Linked DNA regions of Collimonas fungivorans Ter331. The protein of the gene in region 2 interacts with the protein of the main gene of each other region in a pairwise test. Links are inferred from orthologs where the notes say so. Each region holds a gene or a part of one and is shown on either strand. Other genes may lie near its edges.

Evidence for each region.
Region 1: the proteins of ftsH (region 2) and hflC interact in binary tests that used the Escherichia coli proteins (3 or more experiments, as listed by UniProt). The link is inferred for Collimonas fungivorans Ter331 from one-to-one orthologs.

What each region holds. Positions count from the first base shown.
Region 1 is NC_015856.1:2,263,565-2,266,735, forward strand. The notes cover bases 1-2,999. They hold hflC (protease modulator HflC), read left to right. Parts: upstream 1-1,051; coding sequence 1,052-1,948; downstream 1,949-2,999. Other genes in these bases: hflK (FtsH protease activity modulator HflK), read left to right, coding at 1-1,052; CFU_RS09940 (ATP phosphoribosyltransferase regulatory subunit), read left to right, coding at 2,113-2,999. Also shown: more of CFU_RS09940, read left to right, coding at 3,000-3,171.
Region 2 is NC_015856.1:2,965,716-2,971,521, reverse strand. What follows is about bases 1,475-4,363. They hold ftsH (ATP-dependent zinc metalloprotease FtsH), read left to right. Parts: upstream 1,475-1,920; coding sequence 1,921-3,807; downstream 3,808-4,363. Other genes in these bases: folP (dihydropteroate synthase), read left to right, coding at 3,941-4,363; CFU_RS12885 (RlmE family RNA methyltransferase), read left to right, coding at 1,475-1,770. Also shown: transcription elongation factor GreA, read left to right, coding at 1-60; CFU_RS12895 (DUF4149 domain-containing protein), read left to right, coding at 113-568; CFU_RS12890 (YhbY family RNA-binding protein), read right to left, coding at 624-1,094; more of CFU_RS12885, read left to right, coding at 1,126-1,474; more of folP, read left to right, coding at 4,364-4,798; glmM (phosphoglucosamine mutase), read left to right, coding at 4,822-5,806. UniProt on the Escherichia coli protein: Acts as a processive, ATP-dependent zinc metallopeptidase for both cytoplasmic and membrane proteins. Plays a role in the quality control of integral membrane proteins.

The DNA of each region.
Region 1 (3,171 bases), 700 kb from region 2 along the record:
GAATCGGCGTCGGCGCGATTGCCGCCGTGGTGGCCTTGCTGTGGCTGGCCAGCGGTTTCTTTACCGTGCAGGAAGGCCAGACCGGTGTTGTCATGACATTCGGCAAGTACAGCCATTCGACCACCCCAGGTTTCAACTGGCGCTGGCCTTACCCGATCCAGAGCCATGAAATCGTCAATGTTTCCCAGGTGCGTACGGTCGAGGTCGGCTATCGCGCCAACGCCAAGAACAAGCAGCCCAAAGAAGCCCTGATGCTGACCGATGACGAAAACATCATCGACATTCAGTTCGCCGTCCAGTACACGCTGAAGAGCGCATCGGACTGGGTTTTCAACGTCCGCGATCCGGAGGAAACCGTGCGTCAGGTGGCGGAAACCTCGATTCGCGAAGTGGTCGGCAGGAACAAGATGGATTTCGTGCTGTACGAAGGCCGTGAAAAAGTGGCGCTCGACACCAGCCAGCTGATGCAGCAGATCCTGGACCGCTATAAGGTCGGCGTGCAGATCACGAATGTCACGATGCAGGGCGTACAGCCGCCGGAGCAGGTGCAGGCAGCGTTCGACGACGCGGTTAAAGCAGGCCAGGACCGCGAGCGCCAGAAAAACGAAGGCCAGGCTTACGCCAACGACGTGATTCCAAAGGCGCGCGGCGCGGCTTCGCGCCTGCTGCAGGAAGCGGAAGCGTACAGCGCCCGCGTCACCGCCAATGCCGAGGGCGATGCCTCGCGCTTCAAGCAAGTGCTGACCGAGTACCAGAAAGCGCCGGGCGTGACGCGCGACCGGATGTACCTGGATACCATGCAACAGATTTTTGCGAACACGACAAAAGTAATGGTTGATGCTAAAAGCGGGAGTAATTTATTGTATTTGCCACTGGATAAGCTGATTTCGCAGTCGGTGGCCAGCGCCGTGCCGGGCGCGGCGGCAGGCAGCGCCGGGACCAGCGCATCGTCGTCGACGATGAAGGATGGCGCCAGCACGGTCGAAACGCGGCCGCAGCCGGACGACCGTTCGCGCGACAGTCGCGACTCGCGTGATCGGGAGGGCAGATAATGAATCGCCTTATCTCCCTGCTGATATTCGTATTCGCCGCGCTGTGGCTGCTGTTTTCGACCATCTTCGTGGTCGACCAGCGCCAGTACGCGATCCTGTTCGCCTTCGGCGAAGTGAAACAGGTGATCAACCAGCCTGGCTTGCATTTCAAGCTGCCGCCGCCGTTCCAGAACGTGCTGTTCCTCGACAAGCGCATCCTCACCATCGATCCGCCGGATACCGACCGTTTCATCACGGCGGAAAAGATGAACATCCTGATCGACGCCTTTGTGAAATGGCGGATTACCGATCCGAAACTGTATTTCGTCAGTTTCGGCGGCGATGAAAAACGCGCCCAGGACCGCATGTCGCAAATCGTCAAGGCGGCCTTGAACGATGAAATCACCAAGCGCACGGTGCGCGAAGTGATCTCCGGCCAGCGCGGCAAGGTGATGGATTCGATCCGCAGCAAAGTAGCGGAAGAGTCGAAGCAGATCGGCGTCGACATCATCGATGTGCGCCTTAAGCGGGTTGACTATGTCGACCAGATCAATGCGTCGGTGTACGACCGCATGAAGTCCGAGCGCCTGCGGGTTGCCAATGAATTGCGTTCCACCGGTTCCGCGGATTCGGAAAAGATCCGCGCCGATGCCGACAAGCAGCGTACCGTGATCCTGGCGGAAGCTTATCGCGATGCGGAAAAGATGCGCGGCGAGGGCGATGCCAAGGCTTCGCAGATTTACGCCCAGGCATTCGGCCAGAATCCGGAATTCTACAAGTTCTACCGTAGCCTTGAAGCTTACCGCGCCAGCTTCAAGACCCGCCAGGATCTGATGGTGATTGATCCGAACTCGGAATTCTTTAAATATTTCCGTAGTCCGGCCGGCGGCGGGGCGGCAGCGCCTGCAAAAAAATAGGCCTTTTGCCGAGGGGCTGGATTATCCGGGAATGGCGCCCTCGCTAGCGGCGCCATTCCTTATTTTCGACGGCCGTAAATGGCCATTGTCGTATTGATAACCGAGTCCCGGCATTTAGCCGCATTGATCCACAAAAGTAATTTTCCCTAGATTCATTTTTTCCTATGCCGAATTGGCTTCTCCCTGAAAACATCGCCGACGTCTTGCCGTCCGAAGCGCGCAAGATCGAAGACCTGCGTCGCCTGATACTGGACAATTTCCGGCTGTACGGCTACGAGCTGGTCATGCCGCCCATGCTGGAATACCTGGAATCGCTGCTGGCCGGCGCCGGCCAGGATACCGACCTGCGCACCTTCAAGCTGGTCGACCAGCTGTCCGGCCGCACCCTCGGCATCCGCGCCGACATGACCACTCAGGTAGCGCGCATCGACGCCCATCTGCTGAACCGCGAGTCGGTCACCCGCCTGTGTTACGTCGGCAGCGTCCTGCATACCCGCCAGATCGGCTTGCACGCCACCCGCGAGCCGTTGCAGATCGGCGCAGAGATCTATGGACACCTGGGGCTGGAAGCCGATGCCGAGATCCAGGAACTGGCGCTGGCCACCCTGGCCCTGGCCGGGATCAGCCAGGTACGCCTGGATTTGTGCCATGTTGGCATTTTGCGCACGATTATCGGCGGCGACGATGCCGCCAAGCTGGATGAAACCGAGCTAGTGGCCTTGCTGGAAGCCAAGGACGTGCCTGGCTTGCGCACCATCAGCGTCGATTACAAGGCAGAGACCCGGGCCGCCTTGCTGGCCTTGCCGGGCCTGTACGGCGACGCCGGTGTCTTGCAGCAGGCGCGGCAGCTGCTGCCGGCGCTGCCGGCCATCGCCAAGGCCCTGGACGAACTGGAAACTTTGGCGGAAGCGGCCGGGAAAGATTGCGTTACCGTCGATTTAGCCGATTTACGCGGGTATCATTACGAAAGCGGGCTGATTTTCGCCGCTTACGTGCCCGGCCTGCCGAATGCGATACTGCGCGGCGGCCGTTACGACGTCGGCGCGGCATTCGGCCGTTCGCGTCCGGCCACTGGTTTTTCGATGGATTTGCGAGAACTGGCAAGACTGATTCCGGTAGCAACCCGCAAGCGCGCGATCCATGCGCCTTGGGGAATTGAAGCAGGTTTGAAGGAAAAGATCGTTGAATTGCGCAAGGCTGGGGAAGTTGTGATCCAGAGTCTG
Region 2 (5,806 bases):
GGCGTGCAGGCGCCGTCCGGCATCCGTGAATACGAGATCCTGGAAGTCCGTTACATATAGTGCAGGGCAGGCGTACGACGCTTGCCGTTTGAATGGAAAACCGGGAGTGGCAATGCTTGTAGTAAGACTCAGACTGTTGATCGCCACTTTGTGGGTGGGCAGCTTGTGGACGGTGGGTTACCTGGTTGCGCCGACCCTGTTCGCCACCCTGGCCGACCGCGCGCTGGCCGGCACCATTGCCGGCAGCATATTCAGGATCGAGGCGTGGCTGTCCGTGGTTTGCGGAATAGCCTTGGTCATGTTGTTCAGTTACCGCACCCACGACGACGCGGCGCCGCTGCGCAAGACCTTGCTGCGGCTGGCGCTGGCCATGCTGGTATGCACTTTGGTCGGTTATTTCGGCATCCAGCCGTTCATGGCGGATTTGCGGGAAGCGGCTGCCGGCGGTGTCATGAGCGCCGATGCCAAGACTCGGTTCGGCATCCTGCATGGCGTCGCCAGCGGCATCTACCTGATCCAGAGTTTGCTGGGAGTGGGGCTTATTTTACGTTTGCGCAGTTTGCGCTAGGCGGGTGGCCGCTCCGCGGAGAGCGGCCCCGCGGATAAGCCGCCCTGCATAAGCATCAACGGCCCAATGCCGATTTCTTGCTGCTTTTCTGACGCGGTTTGGCGCGCTTGATGTTGCCGCCCTGGGTCACGCGTTCATTGCCTTTTACCATGACCTTGGTCACCGATGGCCGCTTGGTGCCGCTTGGGCTCGGCTTGACGATGGTGACTTCACGCATGCCCTTGCCGCGGGTTTCGCTGCGTTCCTTGGCTGCGTCTTTTTGCGGACGGTACAGGACCAGCAGCTTGCCGATGTGCTGAACCGGCGCAGCGCCGAGTTTTTCGCAAATAGTTTCGTAGATGGCAATCCGTGCCTCGCGATCATCACCGAATACACGCACTTTAATCAGGCCGTGCGAATTCAGGCTGGCATCGATCTCTTTCATCAGGGACGGTTTCAAGCCATCTTCGCTGATCAGGACCACCGGATTCAGTCCGTGGGCTTGGGAACGGAGCTCGCTACGCTCGGCGGATGTAAGTTTCAACATAAAAATTCCTTAAAAACGGTATTCTACGCGAATGGCAAAGAAGAAATTAAACAAAAACTGGCTGCACGACCACATTAACGATCCTTACGTGAAGCTGGCGCAGAAAGAAGGCTATCGTGCAAGGGCCGCTTACAAGCTGAAAGAAATCGATGAACTGGACAAGCTGATCAAGCCTGGCCAGATCATCGTCGACCTCGGGTCGACTCCGGGCAGCTGGTCGCAATATGCCCGCAACAAGCTATCCGGCCAGGATGGCGGCGGCATCCATGGCATGATCATCGGCCTCGATATCCTGCCGATGGAGCCGATTGCCGATGTCCATTTCATCCAGGGCGACTTCCGCGAGGCGGACAGCCTGCGCCAGCTGGAGCGCCTGCTGGAAGGGCGCAAGGTGGACCTGGTCTTGTCCGACATGGCGCCCAACCTGTCCGGCATCGCCATCTCCGATGCGGCGCGGGTCGAGGAAATTATCGATTTGGCAATTGAATTTTCGCAGCAGCACATGAAGCCCGGCGGCGCCTTGCTGGCGAAATGTTTCAACGGCACCGGCTACAATGAGGTGCTGATGAAATTCCGCCAGGAGTTCAAAACCGTGGCTTCCAGGAAGCCCAAAGCCAGCCGCGACAAGTCTTCGGAAATCTTCTTGCTTGGCAAAATATTGAAAAATCCGCGCTAAATAGCAAGTTTTCCTTGATTTATCGTGGGTACGTCCACATATCCTGCCTAGCAAGCCGTATCTATTCCGAGTAAAATCTAAGGAATACCTCGAAGCCGTACCTCGAAGCTGTACCTAAAAATAGGCGCGCAGCGCGTCCAAGGAGTTCTAGTGAACAATATGTTTTCCAAAGCCGCCATCTGGGTGGTCATCGCCCTGGTGCTTTTCACCGTATTCAAGCAGTTCGACGGCCGCGGACTGGCCAGCGGCGCCGGGCCGATTGCCTACTCCGATCTGATCACTGAAATCCGGGCTGGGCATATCACCGATGCGACGATTGAAGGCGGCAACATTGTCGCCAGCACTTCGGACGGCAAGAAGGTGAAAACCGCCATTACGGCGCTGGATCGCGGCCTGATCGGCGACTTGGTCAACAACAATGTCAAATTCGAAGTCAAGCAGCCGGAAGAGCCATCGTTCCTGCAGCAGATCTTCATTTCCTGGTTCCCGATGATCCTGCTGCTCGGGGTCTGGATCTTCTTCATGCGGCAGATGCAGGGCGGCGGCAAGGGCGGGGCGTTCTCGTTCGGCAAGTCGAAGGCGCGCATGCTGGATGAAAACAGCAATACCGTTACTTTTGGCGATGTTGCCGGTTGCGATGAGGCCAAGGAAGAAGTGTCCGAGCTGGTCGATTTCCTGCGCGACCCTACCAAATTCCAGAAACTGGGCGGTCGTATTCCGCACGGCGTCCTGCTGGTCGGTCCACCGGGTACCGGTAAGACCTTGCTGGCCCGTGCGATTGCCGGTGAAGCCAAAGTGCCGTTTTTCACCATTTCCGGTTCGGATTTCGTTGAAATGTTCGTCGGCGTCGGCGCATCGCGCGTGCGCGACATGTTCGAAAACGCCAAGAAGCATGCGCCATGCATTATCTTCATCGATGAAATCGATGCAGTCGGCCGCCATCGCGGCGCCGGCATGGGCGGCGGCAATGATGAGCGCGAGCAGACCCTGAACCAGATGCTGGTCGAGATGGACGGCTTCGAGGCCAATTCCGGCGTCATCGTGATCGCTGCCACCAACCGTTCCGATGTGCTCGACAAAGCGTTGCTGCGTCCGGGCCGTTTCGACCGCCAGGTCGTGGTCGGCCTGCCGGATATCCGCGGCCGCGAACAGATCTTGAACGTCCACATGCGCAAGGTGCCGATTTCGACCGACGTCAAGGCCGATATCCTGGCCCGCGGCACGCCTGGTTTCTCGGGCGCCGACCTGGCCAACCTGGTCAATGAAGCGGCCTTGTTTGCTGCCCGCCGCGCCAAGCGCCTGGTGGAGATGCAGGATTTCGAGGATGCCAAGGACAAGATCGTCATGGGTCCTGAGCGCAAGTCTGCCGTGATGCGCGAGGAAGAGCGCCGCAATACGGCGTATCACGAATCCGGCCATGCGGTGGTCGCCAAACTGCTGCCGAAAGCCGATCCGGTGCACAAGGTCACCATCATGCCGCGCGGCTTTGCCCTGGGCCTGACCTGGCAATTGCCTGAGCATGACCGCATCAACATGTACAAGGACAAGATGCTGGAAGAAATCGCCATCCTGTTCGGCGGCCGTATTTCAGAAGAGATTTTCATGCACCAGATGTCGACCGGCGCTTCGAACGACTTTGAACGCGCCACCAAGCTGGCACGGGCGATGGTGACGCGTTACGGCATGTCCGAGACCTTGGGCACCATGGTCTACGAAGATACGGAGCAGGATGCGTACTTCGGCCGTTCGTCCTCGAAAACAGTGTCGGAAGCCACCCAGCAAAAAGTCGATGCCGAGATCCGCAGCATCCTCGACCAGCAATACGCCTTGTCGCGCCGCCTGCTGGAAGAAAACAAGGACAAGGTCGAAGCAATGACCAAGGCCCTGCTGGACTGGGAAACCATCGACGCCGACCAGATCAACGACATCATGGAAGGCCTCGAGCCGCGCCTGCCGAAAGCCGGCAGTTCGGTGCGCAAGGCGCCCGGCGACAATCCATCCGGCGGTGTTTCGCCGAATGCCACCGCGCCGGCCTGATCCGGTCCGGAGCGCCTCTGGCGTCGCAGCTTGTGAAATAACCGTCAGCAAGGGTGAGGAGCAATCCTCGCCCTTTTTGCTTATTTTCGTGCCTTTCTTTCGTGCCTTTCGCGCCCTCAATTTAACTTCCTATATGCAACAATATTTTCAATGCGGCCGCTACCGGCTGCCGGTCAACACGCCGCAGGCGCGGCCGCTGGTGATGGGCATACTTAACATCACCCCCGATTCGTTTTCCGACGGCGGACAGTTCCACTCCCTCGAATTCGCCTTGTCGCATGCGGAGCAGATGATCGCCGACGGCGTCGACATCATCGATATCGGAGGCGAATCGAGCCGTCCCGGCAGCCCGGCGCTGTCGCTGGAAGAAGAGCTGGACCGCGTCATGCCCGCCATCTACGCCCTGCGCGATTGCGGCAAGCCGCTCTCCATCGATACCTACAAGCCAGCCGTGATGCGCGAAGCGCTCGCCGCCGGCGCCGACCTGATCAACGATATCAACGGTTTTCGCGCACCTGGCGCCCTGGAAGCAGTGAGCGACAGCGATTGCGGTTTGTGCGTGATGCACATGCAGGCCGATCCGCAAACCATGCAGGTCAAGCCCGAATACCAGGATGTGGTGGCCGAAGTCAGCGCTTTCCTGCAAGAGCGGGTAGCCGCGCTGGAGCAGGCCGGGATAAGCAGGAATCGCATCAGCATCGATCCAGGCTTTGGTTTTGGCAAGACCTTGGCGCATAATGTTGCTTTGTTGCAAAGCATGGGAGATATTCAACGCGCCCTGGACCTGCCTTTGCTGGCCGGGATGTCGCGTAAAACCATGCTGGGCGAGCTGACCGGCAAAGCGCTGGAACGGCGCCTTGCCGGCAGCCTGGCAGCGGCTTTGGCGGCGGTTTCCCAGGGTGCTAAGATAGTCCGGGTGCATGATGTGGCCGAGACTGTGGACGCGCTCAAGGTATGGCAGGCGGCGCAGCGAAAAAAATATAACGATTGAAATGCATGTGACTGAAGGTTGAGATGACAAGAAAATATTTTGGTACCGATGGTGTGCGCGGTCGTGTCGGCGTAGCGCCGATTACGCCGGATTTTGTAATGAAGCTGGGTTACGCTGCCGGTAAAGTGCTGGCCCAGGCCAAATCGGGCGGGGGCAAGCCAACCGTGCTGATCGGCAAAGATACCCGGGTCTCCGGCTATATGCTGGAAGCCGCGCTGGAGGCGGGTTTTGCCGCCGCCGGCGTCGATGTGATGCTGGCGGGCCCTATGCCGACGCCGGCGATTGCTTACCTGACGCGGGCGTTGCGCCTGTCGGCCGGGGTGGTGATTTCAGCTTCGCATAACCCGTATGAAGACAACGGCATCAAATTTTTCTCGGCGCAGGGCAACAAGCTGCCGGATACGGTAGAAACCGCGATCGAAGATGCGCTGGAGCTGCCGATGGCTTGTGTCGCGTCGGATAAGCTGGGCAAGGCAAGGCGCCTGGATGATGCTGCCGGACGCTACATCGAATTCTGCAAAAGCACTTTCCCCAACGAGCTCGACCTGCGCGGACTGACCATCGTGGTCGACAGCGCCCACGGCGCCGCCTACCATATTGCGCCGCACGTATTCCATGAGCTGGGGGCCGAAGTCATTTCGATCGGCAACCAGCCTAACGGCTTCAATATCAACGCCGGCTTCGGCGCCACCGCGCCGGACGCGCTGGCGCTGGCGGTGCGCTCCAACCGCGCCGACATCGGCATCGCGCTGGACGGCGACGCCGACCGCCTGCTGATGGTGGATGCCCGCGGCCGCATCTATAATGGCGACGAGCTGTTGTATGTGATGGTCAAGGACCGCATGAAGACGGGGCCGGTCAAAGGCGCAGTCGGCACCTTGATGACCAACATGGCGCTGGAGGTGGCGTTCCGCAATATGGGCGTGGAATTTGCACGAGCCAAAGTCGGCGACCGTTACGTGCTGGAAGTGATGAAAGAGCGCGGCTGGATCTTGGGCGGCGAGGGCT